DNA from 3 places in the Sphaerotilus montanus genome. Region 2 is predicted to be linked to each of the others. Evidence: predicted binding sites of a transcription regulator. Region 2 holds the regulator's gene; each other region holds the start of a gene.
What was found. Region 2 encodes FliA, which starts transcription of late flagellar genes. Its sites were predicted from a motif close to CTAAAGTTTNNNNNNNNNNNGCCGNTA; they were not measured.

Region 1 (6,237 bases), 670 kb from region 2:
CCGTCAGTTTTTGGTTTGTCGGGCGATGCCTCGCAGCAGTAGCCCGATCAGATATTCCCAGGTGTGATCCGCAACAATAGGTACTTCTCCCTCGTGGTTGAGTAGCCGTTCTGCAGCAATACGAATCGATTCGTCGCTGAAGTGGTACGGATAGCAGCCGCTCAGGTGATCGGTTCGTATGTTGAAGTTGTTGGCAATTGGAATTCCCATGGCCAGGGCTGAAACGGCCCGCTCGTTTGTGCCATGGCCAAAATTGGGGTCGAAATTGAACAGGCCTGCATATTGCTGGCAGATGTAGCCGAAGGCGTGGTTGTGGTCTGGGTTTGGCTTCAGCAGTCGGAACGAGGCCGTGCCGCCGACATGCTGTTCCCAGTTCTCGCCGTAGATATCGACTGGCAAACCGCGGAGCGCCTTAGCGACCTTGACACGACGGTAGCGCTTCAGGCAGGAGTCAAGGGCACATAGCGCAGTCATGGTGTCTGGTTTGACCAGTATGTCTGCTGGCGTTTCCAGTGCTGCGGCGATGGCACTCAGTCCGTGCACGGTTGTTGTGTATCGCAGTGCTTCGGATGCCCGTTCAATTTTTTGTTCGCTCAGGTGCCAAGCGTTATTGGCATGGAATGTATCTCGGAATTCGTCGTGTACCATTGTCACTGCTAGTTCCTTGTTGGCCGAGGCCCACATGAACAGGCGATCTGGATATATCTTCGGGCCCTGCCTGTGTGGTGCGGGATAAGCCCCACTGGGCATGTAATGAGCACGCGGGCCGATCAACTTGGCATCATTGGCTTCCAGACTGACCGTGTGCAGATTATTTTTGATATTCCAGTCCTCAATGAATCTCCGAAACGGTTCCACGCGGACATAGTCGTATGGCCATGCATCAATGACGTAGGTGATGAACTGCACCTGTGCTGCAATGGCGCGCCAGATTGGCTTTCCGTCTATCCGGACCAGAAGCGGCAAGGTGCCTGTGGTCATTACCAGCGCCAAATGCGGGTCACTCACCAACACCGGGAGAGATTCCAGATCGTTACGATCATTGATATTAATGATTCGGGTATCGTATCCGTTGGCATCTAGCGCGCTTCTGATGCTTTGGGCCATCATTTCGGTGCCACCGAACGGATGTTGATTGGTCAGAACGATCGCCTTGGGGTACATCTGGATCATGGGTGTTCCTCTAATACGCTGGCTGGCAGGGTATGGTTGTGTGAAGCTTCTGCAACGCCATGTTCGCTATACTTTGCTTGGCAATGGTTCGTGTCGAGCGGCTTGCATTATTGAAAGTCTAGGCAAAGAGGTGCGATTGCATTGCATGAATTAGCGCTTTTGGCCTGTCTATTTTTTCAGATGGCGGCCTTTTTAAAGGCTGCATTTCTCCATGAAATGGAGCTTAGCGGAAAAAAAAATGGACCTTGGCATGATGCACAAGGTCCGCAAAAACACCGGGAGAGGTGTCGCGATATTTTAATGAACTGGTCTCTGATGGGTCAGTGCAACTGCAGCGATCCGCTGGCCTTGCCCTTGCCGGCACGTGCTGGCGGGTTGCACAGGCCGCAGATGAAGTGCTTGGCGATCTCGTGCGGATGGGTGACGAAATGACCGCCGCACTTGGAGCATTTCGTCATCGTCAGCATGCCGTTGTCGACGAACTTCACCAGGCGCCAGGCGCGGGTGACGGAGAGCAGCGGCTCCAGGTTCTGGGCCTGGGTCTGCTCCAGATAGAGCTGGTAGGCCTTGATCACGGTGTCGATCTCTTCGAGTTCGGCCACCTTGTTCAGGTATTCATGGGTGTTGAGGAACAGCGACGCGTGGATGTTGGGCTGCCACGTCATGAACCAGTCGGTGGAGAAGGGCAGCTGGCCCTTGCTCGGCGACTTGCCGGCGACTTCCTTGTACAGGCGCAGCAGGCGCTCGTAGGACAGATCGGTCTCCGACTCCAGCACCTGAAGGCGGGCGCCCAGCTTGATCAGCGTGACGGCGCGTTCGATCTGACGGGCTTCGGTCAGGATGCTCTTGCATTTCATGGTGGTCTTCCCCGGTGTGTCGTCGTGTTCTGGATCTGCGTTCGCGTCGGATGCCCGGCGCGACTCAGGCAGCTTCCTGGTGGCGGCCGGCCATCAGGATGCTGGCGTGCAGGCGGGACACGCCGTCATTGGCGGCGCTCTTGCCGTGGTTGGTCAGCAGGCTCCACACCAGATCGTCGTCGACGCGCATGCGGCACAGCAGCGTGTTGCCGGCAGCGATCTTGAGCATCTGGGCCGGCGACAGCATTTCCAGGATGGCGGCGGTTTCTTCCGACACGCCCAGGCGGAACAGCGCTTGCTCGCGGTCGGCGCGGATCAGGCTCTGAGCGAGCATCAGGTAGGACAGATTGGCTTCGCGGATTTCGGAGAGGATCTGTTCGGTGTTCATGTCGGGCTCCTGTCGGTCTGGGTGGGCTTCGCTGCCTGGTGAGGCCGGCGAGGCGTTGTCGATGGAGTCGATTCTGATGACATGAACTGGGCGGGAACATCAGCCCTCTTCCGTGCCTTGAGTCCCCGAAACTCTTGTAGCGTGTCAGGCAAATTCCTACAGCGTGTCATCCTCGGATGGCACGTTGGCACGAATCACTGGGGTCGGACGGGCGCGGATGTGCGGTCTGACACAGGCGGGTGCCGGGATGCGGGGGCGCCAGCGTTCAGCAACTGCTCGAACTGCTCCAGTGCCGCCTCGCGCTCGCCTTGTGCTGACAGCGCCATGGCCAGCGTGAATCGGCTGGACGTGTGATTTGCGTCCTGTTTCAGTGCCAGTTGTGCGCAGGAGACCGCGTATTGCAGGTCGCCCACGCGAAACGCCTGGGCCGCCCGCTCCGACAGGTCTGCCAGCGCCTGGCGGGATTCGGTGGACTCCACCGGTGCGCGCCGAGCCTGTGCGGCCGCGACCGCCCGCGCCACCTGCAGCGCCGATGGCCGGTGGTCGCGCCTGGTCAGCGGCGGGGGGGCCAGGCGTGCCAGCGTGTCATCGATGGTGGCCAGTGCGCGGCTGAGGGAAAAGTCCTCCAGTAGCGCGTCGTCGTCGCTTCCGACGTCCAGCGCGAGGTCCGGACGCGGCAGTGCGTCCAGGCGCACGAAGGGCAGGCCGAACAGGTGCAGCCAGAACTGGTCCCAGATGCGGGGGTGTGCCGGATCCTGGCGCAACCAGTCGCTCACCTGCGGCAGGGCAGGGCCGCAGGTCGCCAGCCAGTCGTTGATGCGCGACTGCCGCACCGCGAACAGCAACCCGCTGTCGCGCACGCCCAGATCGTGTCCGCCCACGGTCCGCGCGAAGGCATCCAGACCGCAGGCTTCGAAGAAGTGGGTGGCCGGGTGGCCGTGGTCGTCCAGCTGGTGTGTCTGGCGGTAGCGTTGCTGTGCCCGGTGCATGGTCTTGTCGAAGCCGCCCAGCGGAGTCCAGCTGCGCAGGTCGAAACGGACGGGAGCGACCGGCAGATCCGCCAGCCAGTCCCGCGCATCCTGCGCGGGCTCTCCGTTGGCGGAGGTCTGGGACAAGGGTTGGACCTCGCCCCACAGCGCCGAGGTGTCGAGCAAGGCGAAGAAGTCCGGACACACGGCCAGCGGGTCGCCCGGGCAGAACACGGTCGTGGACTCTGCCGGGCCAGCCGCTGCACGGCGCAGGTGGCTCAGGTACAGCTCGCCGGTGCTGTGCTGCCCGGGCAGACGGACCAGCTGGATGTGCCGCGTGACATCCAGTGGCACGCCGATGGAGGCGTCGTCGGTGCAGACCGTCACGGTGCAGTGATCGGGCAGTTCGTCGATCCACCGCACCTCTTCTCCCCGACGGGCCACGACGATGTTGAGCATGAATGGGGTCTCCGTTGTCCACCTCCCTGTGTTTTATCACTTCAGGGGATGTTTTTACGGTTTGGGCTCGGTACCGACTGGTCCTCTTGTTGACAAAGTGGCTCTTTGAGGCGCTGTGCGCACCTCGTAGCGCTCAAAAGCGCAGAAATGGCAGGGTTCGACAGGGCAATTTTTTTGCTCCCCCTCACTCAAGTTCCCTCGGTCAAGTACGAAAACCATCTCACGGCCCGGACGACAAGTTGCAGGGTCGAAACGGCACCCGACGCGGTGCCCGCTCAACAGATTTCGAATGGAGTTCGCAATGGCCTCGACCATCAACACCAACATGTCTTCGCTGACCGCTCAGCGTGCCCTGAGTTCGACCAACGGTTCGCTCAGCACCTCGATGCAGCGCCTGTCGACCGGTCTGCGCATCAACTCGGCCAAGGACGACTCCGCCGGCCTGGCGATTGCCACGCGCATGACATCGCAAGTCCGCGGCATGGCCGTCGCCTCCCGCAACGCCAATGATGCGATCTCCATGGCGCAGACGGCTGAAGGCGCGCTGGGCAAGATTGGTGATTCGCTGCAGCGCATGCGTGAACTTGCAGTGCAGTCGTCCAACTCGACCAACAGCACGACTGACCGTGCCAATCTGGACCAGGAATACCAGGCTCTGTCTTCCGAAGTGACTCGTGTGATCGGGGGCACCAAGTTCAACGGCAAGAACCTGCTGAACGCCTCGGCCGGTGCCATGGCCTTCCAGGTGGGTGCAGACAACACTTCCACGGACAGCATCACGGTGACGTTGTCGAACATCGGGGCTGGCACGGGCATGGCTGCGTCCATCACGGGTGCCAACGCGTCGATCTGTACGGCTGCCTTGGCGCTGGCCACGATGTCGAACCTGGACACCGCGATCGATGAAGTCACGACGGCCCGCTCGAGCCTCGGTTCGGTGCAGAATCGATTCGAGAGCGTCGTGGCCAATCTGGGTACGACATCCGAGAATCTGCAGGCTGCCAAGGGCCGGATCATGGACGCTGACTTTGCGGTGGAAACCTCGAACATGTCGCGTGCGCAGGTGCTGCAGCAGGCCGGCAACGCGATGCTGGCGCAGGCCAATCAGGCGCCACAGCAGGTGATGTCGCTGCTGCGTTGATCGGTGAGCAAGAGGCTGCGCCGAGAGAGGCAAGTCGCGCTCTGCGGGTGCAGTTTCTTCCTGTCATGTCGATGAACCCTGTGCGCAGACCGGTCCGTCCGGCTCTGCGCATCGGTGCTTGAGGAGTACCCCGCAATGGCTTCCATCACTTCTTCCGGTCTGGGCAGCGGCCTGGATGTCACGTCGATCATCAGCCAGCTGATGACCATCGAGAAGCAGCCACTGATCGCGCTCAATACGCAGCAGTCTTCCATCAATGCCAAGATTTCGTCCTTCGGCAAGATCCAGAACGCCATTGGCACATTGAGGGACAAGTCGGCAGCGATCAACTCGACAGAGTTGTGGGGGCGTACCGCCACGACCTTGTCCGATGCCTCGGTAGCCACCGTGACTTCAGTCAGCGGTCAGAGCGGGGTGGCGGGCTCCCATACACTCCAAATCGATGCCTTGGCGGCCGCGCAGACGGTTAGCAGCACCGCGTTTTCCTCCAACGCGGCGCTGCTGTCTGAGGGTACTGTGACGATCGATATCGGATCCTGGACTGGCAGTTCTCCCTCGACCGCCTTTACAGCCAAGTCGGGCACTTCTAGCGTCTCGATTTCGATTGGGTCGGGTGAAACCTCACTGGGTTCGATTCGGGACAAGATCAACGCGGCTGGCGCGGGTGTGACGGCCGGCATCGTCAACGATGCCTCCGGCGCCCGGTTGACGCTACGTTCCACCGCCACTGGCGAGGAAAACGCATTTCGGATCTCTGTTACTGAAACAAGCGACGATGGCAATGCTGCGACTGGCCTGTCCGCGCTGGCATACAACGCGATGGCGCCCTCGTCTCCGATGATGTTGAGTCAGAATGCACGCAATGCGCGGGCTGTAATCGACGGCATCTCGATCACCTCGACCTCGAACACACTTGACGGAGTGATCGAGGGCGTGTCGATCAAGCTCAACAAGACGACGAGTGCGGTGGACATGTCCGTGGTGGCTGATTTTTCGGATATCAAGACAAAAATCAGTGATTTCATGACGGCCTATAACGGCTTGGTCGATCAGATCAAGACCGAAACCAAGTATGACCCAGAGACCAAGACCGCAGGCAAGCTCCAGTCCGACCGTACCGCTGTGGGGTTGCTCAACAAGATGCAATCGCTTCTTTACCAGGAGTTTTCGGGTACTGACAGTGGTTCGCTGAAACGGCTTTCTGACATCGGTCTGTCGATCAATGCAACCGGTCGCCTGGAATTGAAGTCT
Region 2 (6,237 bases):
GGTGGGCCAGCCCTACATGTACCCGCAGAACGACCTGTCCTATGCAGGCAACTTCATGCGGATGATGTTCGCCACGCCGTGCGAGACGTACAAGGTGAACCCGGTGATCGAGCGCGCGCTCGACCGCATCTTCATCCTGCACGCCGACCACGAGCAGAACGCCTCGACCTCCACCGTGCGCCTGTGCGGCTCGTCGGGCACCAACCCGTTCGCCGCCATCGCCGCGGGCGTGGCCTGTCTGTGGGGCCCGTCGCACGGCGGCGCCAACGAAGCCTGCCTGAACATGCTGGGCGACATCCAGAAGATGGGTGGCGTGGCCAAGGTCGGCGAGTTCATGAACCAGGTGAAGGACAAGAACTCCGGCGTCAAGCTGATGGGCTTCGGTCACCGCGTCTACAAGAACTACGATCCGCGTGCCAAGCTGATGCGCGAGACCTGCCACGAAGTGCTGGGCGAGCTCGGTCTGCAGAACGACCCGCTGTTCAAGCTGGCGATGGAACTCGAGAAGATCGCGCTGGAAGACGACTACTTCGTCGCCCGCAAGCTCTACCCGAACGTCGATTTCTACTCCGGCATCGTGCAGCGCGCCATCGGCATCCCGGTGCCGCTGTTCACCGCGATCTTCGCGCTGGCCCGCACGGTCGGCTGGATCGCGCAGCTCAACGAAATGATCGCCGACCCCGAGTACAAGATCGGCCGTCCGCGCCAGCTGTTCGTCGGCGCCGCACCCCGCGACGTGCCGCCGCTGTCGGCACGCTGATCCGGATCAGGCACCTCCGGGTGCCTTCCCTGCAGCACATGAGGCCCCGGACAGGGGCCTCTTCCGTTTTCACGGTCTGCCCGCAGCGGTGGATCAGAAACGGTAGCCGATGCGCAGGGCTCCCCAGTGGCGGCCCTGGATCACGATCGGTGCCGCCACTTCCTTGAGCAGCACGAAGTTGCCGCCGCCCATGTCACGGCGGTAGGTCTGCACGAGGAACGGTCGGCGGTTGCGGGCCGAGGCCAGTCCGGTGCGGTCGTTGAAGATGCGCCGGAAGCGGCTGTTGGCGGTGTTCCAGACCACGTCACCGGGGCGTTGCGGCTGACAGTAGATGCGGTTGTGGGTGGCCACATATCCGTTGCGGTCCACCGCGATGCAGTAGGCGACCTTGTCGCCCGCAGACAGCACCTGCTCCTGCACCTCGGGGAACAGCCGATCGGCCAGCGGCACGAACCGGGTCAGGAACTGGGGGGGAGCCGTCTGCGCGATCGGCTGGTACTGCTCGTCGAACAACGCCGGCAGATCGATCTGCCCGGCCGCCAGCGCCTTGTCCAGCATGCCCGTGATGCGCTGCGCAGCAGCCTGGGCCGAGCGGATCAGCGGCGTGTCCTCGGTCTCGACCCCGCAGCCGGCCAGCTCGTCGATGAGGCGCTCCGAGACCGAGAGGAAACGGTCGCTGCAATGCATGGCCGTGTCGAGCCCGCCGATCGCGCCCTGGATCTCCTTGCCCAGCGTCTCGGTCCTGTCGATCACCTCCTGGGCGATCGAACGGCTGGCTTCTGCCGCACCGTCGATGCGGTGCACCGCGGTCTCCACATCGGCGAAGGCCCGGTGGATCTGGCCTTGCCGGTCGGCCTGGGGATCGATGCGGATGTCGCGAGAAAACGCCTCGATGCGGCGATCAAGATCGTCCAGCGTGCTCATGATGGTGCGGGAAGACGACTCGACACGTCCCGCCAGATCCTTCACGGCATCGGCCACCACGCCGAAACCACGGCCCGCTTCCCCGGCCCGCTTGGCCTCGACCGAGGCGTTGAAGGCGACCAGCCGGGTCTGCAGCGCGATCTGGCCGATGTCGCCAGCAGCGCTGGCCACCTGGTGCAGCACCTCGACGATGCCCGTGACTTCGCGGGCGACCTGCTCGACCTGCTGCCGGGCACGGACCACCGCATCGCGGCTCTCCTGCGTGGCTTCGCCGATGGCTTGCTGGGTCTGCTGGACCCGGGCCAGATCGACGTTCAGGTGGGTCATCGCCTCCAGCTGGGCCGTGACAATCTTCTGCGTGTCCTCGATCACGCCGCGGGTCTCCGCGGCATCGCGGCCGATGTGCGAGACCTGCCGTGACAGCCGCTGAACGACATCGGACGGGCTGGTCGCCGCAGGGCCGGCATCGACCACCGGTGTCACTGCGGCAGGCCCTCGAGATCGGAGCAGGTTCAGCATGGCGGGTTCCTTGACACGAATTACCAGGTGCGCAGCTTGGCACGCAGGCGGGCGATGGACTGGCTGTGCAGCTGGCAGACACGGGACTCGGTGACCCCCAGGACGGCCGCGATTTCCTTGAGATTCATGTCCTCTTCGTAGTACATGCTCATCACGTACTGCTCACGCTCCGGCAGGTGCTTGATCGCCTCCACCAGGGCCTCGCGCATGCGCCGGTCGTTGAGCCGGGCCAGCGGATCGGCATCGCTGTCGACAACATGGCGATCGAGGTAGTCGCTCTCGCCTTCGTCGCCGCTCATGTCCTCAAGGTAGACCAGCTGCGTGCCGCGCACGCGGTTCAGCAGGTCCTGGTAATCCGTGAGCGACAGGCCCATCTCGACCGCGATTTCGCTCTCGTGCGGCGCGCGGCCCAGGCGCTGTTCCAGCCGGTGCACGGCCGCCTCGATGTCGCGCTGGTGCTTGCGGTTGCTGCGGCTCATCCAGTCGCCGCCTCGCAACTCGTCCAGCATGGCCCCGCGGATGCGCTGTGTCGCGAAGGTCTCGAACTGGACCCCCTGCTTCACGTCGAAGCGCGTGAGGGCATCGGTCAAGCCGATCATGCCGACCTGGATCAGATCGTCCAGTTCGACATTGGCCGGCAGCCGGGCAATCATCTGGTGCGCCAGACGCCGAACCAGCGAGCTGTATTGTTCCAGCATCTTGTTGGCTTCGAGTTGGCCCTTGGAGGTGTACATCAGGTGGCTCCGGATCGGTTCAGACCATCGGCTGCAAAAGGGGTGACGACGTCACCAGCGCCGGTCCACGGCGCCCCATCTCGGGCAGGACAAACGCCGCCGCTGCGCCCATGGAGGCCTCCATGAAGGCCATGAGCGAGGCCGGGGCCATCGCCGGCAGTGCCACGGTACGCGGATCGATGTCGACCGAATCGTGGCGGACCCCGCCGAAGAACAGCGCCGCACACTGGGCCAGCCGGTCCTTGACCAGCCGGATGCCGGCCGAGCCAGTCGCCGCACTCACCAGCAGGTCGTGCGACAGCCAGTCCACGCGCTGGGACAGCACTTTCAGGGCGGCATAGGCATGTGTCATCGAATCGGGCTGCTCGTCGCAGATGACGATGGGCCGTGGCCGGCTCAGCTGCAGCTCGCCGCGCCCGAACATCCGGGCCAGCTCGCTCGCAGAACCGTGCACGACCACCGCCTGGGACAGTGGTGCCGCATCGATCAGCGCCTGCAGGAAGGCCTGGGTGGAGCCGCTGGCATCGCTCCAGCGTGCGGGCAGTCCGCGGGCCGTCAGACTCGCGGTGCGGTCGGTCAGCACCTGGAGGCGGTCGGACAGATCCAGGCCCTGGTCGGGCAGATCAGCCTTCTGTCGCAGGGTGTCACGGACACCGGGGCGGGGGTCGCAGACATCGACCACCAGCGTGTAGAGACCGAGCTGATCCAGCGCAGCACAGATCTGGCGGATCAGCACCCCCTCGTGCGCGACGAACGGATTCGACACCACGGGAATGAAGCGCACGGTCCGGGTCGAGAACAGGCGACGCAGTCCATCGGCCTGGTCACCAGGTTGAGCACGACGTCCATCAGAAGGAAATGCCATCAGCGACTCCGTCGGCCGGTCCGGGCTCATGCGCCCAGTTCTCGCGAGGTGTAGCCACTGCGACGCAGCACCGTGCCCGTCGCCGTGCCGGAGCGCGCGAAGGTCATGCTCACGTCGCCGGGGCTCATGCGCCAGGCCTGGGAAGCGCTGCCGCGCAGGGCGCGCTGGACCAGCGTCTGGCTGTTCAGGTGGTGCCAGTCTTCCGGCACGCGCTGACCGGTGGAGACGGCCAGCACCTTGAGCCGGTGGCGGATCATGGCGTCCAGTGCCGGTCCGAGCTTCACCGCCTCGTCGAGCTTCGACAGGATGATGCCCTTGGCCTGGCTCGCCTTGTAGGCGGTGATCACGTCCTCGATCGTCTCGGCCTGCTGTGCGGCGTTGACCACCAGCACACGGTTGATGCTGCGGTGGGTCAGCATGTCCAGCAGGTCACGGGTGCGGGCATCGCGCTGGGCCAGGCCCGCGGTGTCGATGAGCACCATCTTCTTGCCGGAGAGCAGGTCGAGCAGGTCCTCCATCGCCGCGCGGTCGTGTGCCGTGTGGACCGGCACGCCGAGGATGCGGCCATAGGCACGCAGCTGCTCGTGGGCGCCGACGCGGTAGGCATCCAGCGTGATCAGACCCAGCTGCGACGGGCCGTGGCGGGTGGCAAAGGCCGTGGCGAGCTTGGCGGTGGAGGTGGTCTTGCCGACCCCGGTCGATCCGATCAGCGCGTAGACGCCGCCCTCGTCTTCCAGATCGGCCTCGTCCTCGCTGGTGAGCAGGTTGCGCTGCAGCACGTCGGTGACAGCGCCCAGCTCGTCGCCTTCTTCCGCCGGCATGCCATCGACGATTTCGCGCACCAGCGCTGGCGAGAAGCCGCACTCCAGCAGGCGGGTGCTCAGCTGGACCTGGCGCGGACTCTTCTGCAGCCGGTCCATGAACGCCATCATGGTGAAACGCTCCTCGATCAGGCTCTTCATCGAGCGGATCTCGGCCAGCATGTCCGCATCCGCCGAGGGGGACGAGGTGAGGTCGGGCTCGTCATCGAAGCCGTCGTCCGCTGGCGCTGCCGGGGCCGCACGCGCAGCCGGGCTCTCGACCGCAGTCGCCCGGCTGGCGGTCGGCAGGGTCGCCTTGGCCGGCGCCGAGGGATTCAGCAGGAACGGACGGATCGACGCTTCGTCCGCGGCCGCGGCAACTGGCGCAGACGCTTCGGTGCGGCCACTGTCGGGTGGCAACGACCAGTCGCCATAGGTGGGCTCGGCCGCAGAAGCGGCACGCCCGGTCAGTGGCGCACGCCGCTGGTCGTTGCGGGCCTCGGGGCGGACCGCTGGCGTGCGGGAATCGGGTTCGGGCTCGGGGGCACTGGTCCCGTCACGGGCACTCAGCTCGGCCTTGCGCTTCTTGAGCATGCGCTCGCGGACATAGTCCTGGAACGACAGCGTGCTCATGGCCAGCGTGCCCACGTCCTCCTGCACCGGCGTGGCCGACGGTTCTGGCGCTGCGGGCACGGGCACGGGAGCGGCACGGGCGGGTGCCGGGGCCGGCGCCTTCGGTGCGGCGGGCGCGACCATCGAACGGGGCGCTGTTCTGGCAGCGGCCTGGGGAGCAGGCGCCAGGGGAGCTGCAGGAGCTGCGGGGGCCGCAGGCGCATCGTGCCGGTCCAGGGCGTCGATGCTTTCGGAGGGCATCGCCACGACTTCGACCCCATCGCTGCTGGGCTTGGTCGACAGGATCACCGCATTGTCGCCGAAGGTCTGACGCACTTTCTGCATCGCTTCGCGCGAGTTGCGCCCGAAAAAGCGCTTCACATTCATGAGTGTGCTCCGATGATCGAACCGATGCGGATCGAGTGGGTGTCAGGTATTTCGCTGTGCGCCAGCACCTTCAGGCGTGGCGCGGCACGGCGCAGCAGGCGGGACAGGGACGGGCGCAGGGGGTCTGGGACCAGCAGGCAGGCGGCCTGCCCGAGGTCTTCCTGGCGACGGGCCGCGTCGAAGGCACCGCGGCTGAGCTGGTCGGCGACGCTCGGATCGAGCACGGGACCGTTCACCGCAGTCAGCGCCTGCGTCAGCAGCCGCTCCAGCTCGGGCTCCAGCGCGATCACGTCCAGCTCGCGCTGCGTGCCGTAGATCTGCTGCACGATGGCCGGCGCCAGGGCCACCCGCAGACGGCGGGACAGCTCGACCGGATCGGTCACGCCAGCGGCCGACTGTTCGGCCAGCGATTCGACGATCGAGCGCATGTCGCGGATGTGCACGCCTTCTTCCAGCAGCGACTGGAGGATTTTCTGCAGAGGGACGATGCCAATCATCTTGGGGATCACGTCTTCGATGAGTTTGGGTGCCAGCTTGGTCACGTGCTCGACCAGCGCCTGGGTTTCGGTGCGGCCCAGCAAACGGGCCGCGTGTTGTTGCATCAAGTGTGAAAGATGGGTCGCCACGACGGTCGAG
Region 3 (6,237 bases), 260 kb from region 2:
TGGAAACTCATGGGGATGCTCCTGGAACAGAATGTGACGCAGAGACGCGAGGAGGGTTGTCGGAATCAGCCGCCGAAGGCGCGCACGTCGCGGTAGGCGACGGTGCCGCCGCTCTTGAGCTGCAGGCTGAGACCGCCGGTGGCGGTCGAGCTGACGGCGCTGACCTGGTCGCGCATCAGGGTGGTGGCCGCGACACTGGCCGTGCCGGAGGTCGCGGTCACGCGGAAGCGGAAGCCCCCAGCGTCGGTCACGCCCTCGGCCGGCGTCCAGTCGAAGCTGTGGCGGCCGCCTGTCTCGGCGCCCATGTCCAGCGTGTCGACCACCCGGCCGGCACTGGAGAGCACCTCGACCTTGACCGCATCGGCCGCACCACCCAGCTCGAAATGCCCCGTGCCGCTGCCGCTGCTGACGTCGATCGTGTTGCCGGGCACCACGACCGAGTTGCCGACCAGCGACGCCCCCTGCATCGCCTGCATCTGCAGCAGCTGCGCCGACATCGCCTTGATGCTCTCGTTGACAGTCCCGAGGCCCGACACCGTGTTGATCTGCGCCATCTGGCTGGTGACCTGGGCGTTGTCCATCGGGTTGAGCGGATCCTGGCTCTGCATCTGCGTGACCAGCAGCTTCAGGAACTGGTCGGAGGCCTCCTGCATCTTGGAGGCCGTGGTGCTGGCGGTGCTGCTGTTGAGCTGGCTGTAGGCGGTCGAGGCGTCGGTCGCCTTGGTCGCGGTGGAGGTCGTGGTGGCCATGGTGTGGAAGATCCTTGCGGCGGTGATCAGCCCTGGCCCATCTGCAGCGTCTTGAGCAGCAGGGTCTTGGCGGTGTTCATCACTTCGATGTTGTTCTGGTACGAGCGCGAGGCCGAGATCATGTTGACCATCTCCTCGACCGGGTTGACGTTGCTGTAGGTGACGTAGCCGTTGCCGTCGGCGTTCGGATTGCCGGGATCGTGGACACGGCGTCCGTCCGCGGTGTCTTCGCGGACCTGCGCCACCTTGACGCCTGCTGCGCCGTTGTCGCCCATCGGCACGGTCTGGAAGACCACCTGGCGCGCCTTGAAGCTCTTGCCATCCGGGCCGGCCGCCGTGTCGGCGTTGGCCAGGTTGGTGGCCACCGTGTTGAGCCGCTGGCTCTGTGCGCTGACGGCGCTGCCGGCGATGTGGAAGATGTTGAACATCGACATGGTTGCCCCTTTCACTGGCCCTTGATGGCGTCGAGCATGGTGCGCAGGCCGCTGTTGATGAACTGCAGCGTGGCCTGGTACTTGACCGCGTTGTCGGCGAAGCTGGCCCGCTCGCGGTCCATGTCCACCGTGTTGGCGTCCAGGTTGGTCTGGCTCGGTGCGGCGTAGAGCATCTGGCTGTCGCGCATGGCGGCGGACGCGCCCCCCGTGGCGAGGTGACGCGCGTTGGTGCCGGCCAGCAGGGCCGGTGCACCGATCGTGGCGCCCGAGCCTGTCATCTGCTGCAGCGTCTTGGCAAAGTCGATCTCGCGGGCCTGGTAACCCGGCGTATCGGCATTGGCGATGTTGCTGGCGATCAGGCGCTGGCGCTCCGAGCGCAAGGTCAGCGCCTGGGTCTGGAATTCGAGTGAAGCGGATAGGCGGTTCAGCATGGCAGTGTCGGCAGCAGCGGCAGCGGGTTCGACCACGGGGACCCGGTGTCGATGCAGACCCGCACCGGGGGCTCGGAGCCGATTCTTGATGCGCGGTGCTGCGCTCGCTCCCACGAATAGGGCAACCAGCGCGGCCCATCTTGCAGGCTAGCGGCGGTCAGGTGACTCCTACAGTGGACAGCACCATGATCAGCCTGCCTCTGCTCCGCCAATCCTCTGCCCCCGGCTCTGCCCAGGCACCCGAGCCCCTGGGTGCCGATCGACACCGACGACCATCGCGTCTGGTGGTGGCCCTGGCCTTGACGGCGGGACTGGCCATGGTCGCCGCGACCGCATGGGCCGACACGGTGCCGGACGGCACCCTGCCGTCCGCGCTGTCCCTGCGGGTTGTCGAGGTGACACGCTCGGCCATGGCGGATGCGGGGGACGCCCGCATCGAGGTGCTCCCCGGCCAGCTCGATCCGCGGCTGCGTCTGGCACCGTGCCAGCAGATCGACGCCTACCTGCCACCCGGCAGCACGCCCTGGGGACGCACCCGCGTGGGGCTGCGCTGCACGAGCGGGCCGGTCGCCTGGAACGTCTACCTGCCGGTGACCGTGAAGGTCTGGCGCAAGGCGATCGTCAGCACGACCGCCCTGCCCGCCGGCACGGCACTGTCGGCCTCCGACCTGCAGCTCGCCGAAGTGGATGTGGCCGGTAGCAGCAGCCCGGTCTACACCGAAACGTCACGGCTGCTCGGTCGCCGCCTGATCAACCCGGTCGGGCCGGGCCTGCCTGTCCGCGGTGACAACCTGCGGGTGCGCCAGTGGTTTGCTGCCGGGGACAAGGTGACACTGGTCTACAAGGGCGACGGCTTCGAGGCGTCGACCGACGGACAGGCGATCAACTCGGGCCTGGAAGGCCAGTCGGTGCGGGTCCGTGTGGGCTCGGGTCAGGTCATCACGGGAATGCCGACCGGAGAAAACCGCGTCGAGGTGCGCTCATGAGCCGCAAGGTCCGACGCGACGCCGCCCGGTCATCAAAAGTGGAAATAGACGCACCGGAACCCGTCAATTCAACCCGCATCTGCACAAATCTGCTCGAAAACCGCTCGTACGGGGGAGGATTTCCCGAAGCTGCACTCCATCCCGCTAAAGTGGCTGGCGCGACCACCGATATCAGACTCAACGCCCGTCAACCGGGCCTGATTCGGCTCGAAGGAGTACGTGATGAAGATCGGCAATATCGCCCAGACCTCGGCGACGGCCCCCGTCAGCCTCGGCACCCCCCCCCGTGCGGCTGAAACGCCACATGAGGCCCCGGAAGTTTCGGCGCCCGAAGACACCGCCAGCACCAAGGTGGAAGTGTCTGAAACCGCCTCGACCCTGCTCGAACGCGCCCCGGACGACTTTGACAGCGAAAAAGTCGATCGCATCCGGCAAGCCATCTCCAATGGCACCTACAAGGTCAATGCCGAAGCGATCGCCGACCAGTTGCTCACCAACGCACAGGATCTGCTGGGCCACCTCGGCCAGAAGCCCTGAGACCGCTGTCCGGCCTGACCGGGCAGCGTGTCGCATCGATCCATCGACCTGACACACCTGCCCATGAACACCCTGAATCTGCGCCCTGCCCCCGTGCATTGCCCCGACGCCGCCGATCTGGAGCGTCTGCTCTCGGCGGTCGAGGGCGATCTGGATGCCCTCGGAGATTCGCTGCGCCTTCGGGACAGCACGCGCATCGAGCGCCATTCCGGCGATCTGCGCGAGGCGCTCACCCGGGCCCTCGACGGCTTCACGCGTGCCTCCCGGTCCGGCCAGATCCCCGCCGCGCTGCGCGCCAGGCTCGTGAAGGCCAGTGGTCAGGTGGCCGTGCAGCGCGAGTCGCTCCTGCGCGCGACCGTGGCGCTGGACGGTGCCCTGGAAGCACTGCTGCCGCGCGAGGATGCCGTGGTCTACGGCCGGCTCGACAGCCGCAGTTCAGCGCTGTTCACGCACTGACGGCACCTGCAGTGCCGCGACGATGATGCGCCGCACCAGATCCACATCCACCGACTGGCTGTAGCGGAACTTGAGGATGCGCATGCCCTTGCCGGCGCCCTCCAGTTGAGGAAATTGCTCGACCAGCAGCGCACCCTGGAAGAACTGCAGGTGCGCCTGGCCCTTGTGCGGCAGCAGCGTCACCAGGGGACTGCCCCGGACCAGGAACATCAGACTGCCCCAGCGCACCGCCTGGTCAATGTCCGGTGCCGCCGCCAGCACGGCCTTGTGCAGCGCCATGGCCGTGGCCACCTGGCCCGGTGGCAGCGAATCGAAGAAGCTGGCCACCATGGCTGCCGGTCGCGCGAGATGTCGCATGTCGGGACGGGGTCTGTCGCGCTCAGGTCCTGGGCAGGGTCACCCCCGTCTGGCCCTGGTACTTGCCGCCGCGGTCGCGGTAGCTGGTCTCGCAGACCTCGTCGCTCTCGAAGAACACCACCTGCGCGCAGCCCTCGCCCGCGTAGATCTTGGCCGGCAGCGGCGTGGTGTTCGAGAACTCCAGCGTCACATAGCCTTCCCACTCTGGCTCGAACGGCGTCACGTTGACGATGATCCCGCAGCGGGCATAGGTCGACTTGCCCAGGCACACCGTCAGCACGCTACGCGGGATGCGGAAGTACTCGACCGTGCGCGCCAATGCGAAGCTGTTCGGCGGAATGATGCAGACGTCGCCCTTGAAGTCCACGAAGCTGCGCTCGTCGAAGTTCTTGGGATCGACCACCGTGGAATGCACGTTGGTGAAGATCTTGAATTCGTCCGAGCAGCGGATGTCGTAGCCATAGCTGGACGTTCCGTAGCTGACGAGCTTGCGGCCATCGGGCGCGTAACGCACCTGAGCGGGCTCGAACGGCTCGATCATGGCGTGCTGCTCGGCCATCCGCCGGATCCACTTGTCGCTCTTGATGCTCATGTCGTTGTCAATTTCGGGGTACGCAGGGCGGGGGCGTGATTTTATGGGTATCTGGTGCCAGTGCCGACCTGTATCAGAGGAGATTCACGCGAAGTGGTTCCTTCTGACCCAAGCCGACAGCGCATCCACCAGCGCCACCAGCCCGATCATCGCCAGCAGCACCGTGCAGGCCTCGCGCATCTGGAACAGGCTGAGGTGGAAACTGAGTATCTGGCCCAGCCCCCCTGCGCCGACCACGCCGAGCACGGCCGCGGCGCGGATGTTGTTCTCCCAGCGGTAGAGGCTGTAGGCCAGCCACTGCGCCGAGACCTGCGGCAGCGTGGCGAACAGGAACACCTGCACCACGCCCGCGCCGCGGCTGCGCAGCACCTGCGCCGGCTCGGGCGGCACGTTCTCCAGCGCCTCGGCCAGCAGCCGACCCAGCACGCCGGTCGTGTGCAGCGCCAATGCCAGCGTGCCCGGGAGCGGCCCCAGTCCGGCCGACACCAGCAGCAGCGCCGCCCAGACCAGCTCCGGCACCGCACGCAGCAGGTTGAGCACCGCGCGTGCCGCCCCATGGACCAGCGCCGCCGACACCCCGCCCGCCAGACTCGCCGGCACCGCCAGCAGCAGCCCGAAGAGTGCCGCCAGCCCGGTGCCGAGCAGCGACATGGCCAGGGTTTCCAGCGTCGCCCAGCCGGTCTTGCGCAGGAAGGCCGCGCCGGTCTCCGGCGGAAAGAAGCTGGCGAGGAAATGCCCCATCTGCCCGAGCGCCTGCGGACCGAGGAAGTCCGACCAGCGCAGCGACAGGCTCCAGAAGCTCGCGCCCACCAGGGCCAGCAGCGCCAGACCCAGCACGGGCAAGGCGCGGCTGCGCAGCGGACGCGGCGGCAAGGGCAGCGACTCCCGGCTCATGCCAAGCCCCGGCGGATCCACGCGCTCACCCGGTCCGACAGCGCCACCAGCGCCATGAAGACCAGCAGGATCGCACTCACCTCGCCGCCCGCGAACATCTTGGCCGCGTTGTCGAGCTGCTGCCCGAGCCCGCCCGCACCGACGAAGCCCAGTACCACCGACGAGCGGATCGCACATTCCCAGCGGTAGACCGTGTAGCTCGCCAGCTCGTTGGCGGAGGCCGGCAGCGCCGCGTACAGCCAGGTCTGCAGCCGCCCGGCGCCGTGGCCCAGCAGCGCCTGCGCGGGAGCGGCATCGGCGCTTTCCAGGATCTCGGCCCAGACCTTGGCCAGCATCCCCCCGTAGGCGATGGCGATGGCCAGCACGCCCGCCGTCGGCCCCAAGCCCACGACCCGCACGAACACCAGCGCCCAGACCAGCTCCGGCACCGAGCGCAGCACCACGGTGAACGCGCGCACGCCCTGCCGCAGCCACGCCGGCCCGCGCGCCATGCGCCCGCCGACGGCGCTGACGGACAGCCGCTCGGTCATCGCCAGCGCCAGCGGCAGCGCGATCAGGCCGGCCAGCGCCATGCCCGCCGTCGCGATCGCCACCGTGCGCCAGGTCTCGCGGGCCAGCAGCGCGAGGAACTCCGCGTCGTGGCGCGGCGGCACGAACTCGGCCAGAAAGCGCCCGGTCACGCGCAGGCTGCGGGCGTCGAACAGCGTCCACGGCTGGAACTCGGCCAGCACCAGCAGCGGCCACAGCACCACCGCCGCCGCCAGCAGCCCCAGCCAGCGCCGCTGCAGCGCCGGATCGCGC

Region 1: a site for FliA is predicted at 4,033-4,059, ahead of BDD16_RS11940 (flagellin N-terminal helical domain-containing protein). Genes of this name have one in related genera too.
Region 3: a site for FliA is predicted at 2,745-2,771, ahead of flgM (flagellar biosynthesis anti-sigma factor FlgM). Genes of this name have one in related genera too.

What each region holds. Positions count from the first base shown of each region.
Region 1 is NZ_JACCFH010000001.1:2,628,108-2,634,344, forward strand. Features, by position in the region: gene BDD16_RS11920 (hypothetical protein) at 4-1,173, opposite strand; gene flhC (flagellar transcriptional regulator FlhC) at 1,494-2,030, opposite strand; gene flhD (flagellar transcriptional regulator FlhD) at 2,095-2,418, opposite strand; gene BDD16_RS11935 (tetratricopeptide repeat protein) at 2,613-3,845, opposite strand; gene BDD16_RS11940 (flagellin N-terminal helical domain-containing protein) at 4,147-4,986, shown strand; gene fliD (flagellar filament capping protein FliD) at 5,122-6,237, shown strand, end outside.
Region 2 is NZ_JACCFH010000001.1:3,300,615-3,306,851, reverse strand. Features, by position in the region: gene gltA (citrate synthase) at 1-760, shown strand, start outside; gene BDD16_RS15125 (methyl-accepting chemotaxis protein) at 854-2,203, opposite strand; gene BDD16_RS15120 (RNA polymerase sigma factor FliA) at 2,224-2,937, opposite strand; gene BDD16_RS15115 (flagellar biosynthesis protein) at 2,957-3,802, opposite strand; gene flhF (flagellar biosynthesis GTPase FlhF) at 3,829-5,601, opposite strand; gene flhA (flagellar biosynthesis protein FlhA) at 5,598-6,237, opposite strand, start outside.
Region 3 is NZ_JACCFH010000001.1:3,039,512-3,045,748, reverse strand. Features, by position in the region: gene flgE (flagellar hook protein FlgE) at 1-11, opposite strand, end outside; gene BDD16_RS13950 (flagellar hook assembly protein FlgD) at 66-749, opposite strand; gene flgC (flagellar basal body rod protein FlgC) at 776-1,183, opposite strand; gene flgB (flagellar basal body rod protein FlgB) at 1,195-1,614, opposite strand; gene flgA (flagellar basal body P-ring formation chaperone FlgA) at 1,800-2,600, shown strand; gene flgM (flagellar biosynthesis anti-sigma factor FlgM) at 2,823-3,137, shown strand; gene BDD16_RS13925 (hypothetical protein) at 3,201-3,593, shown strand; gene BDD16_RS13920 (DUF1801 domain-containing protein) at 3,573-3,950, opposite strand; gene dcd (dCTP deaminase) at 3,973-4,542, opposite strand; gene phnE (phosphonate ABC transporter, permease protein PhnE) at 4,627-5,436, opposite strand; gene BDD16_RS13905 (PhnE/PtxC family ABC transporter permease) at 5,433-6,237, opposite strand, start outside.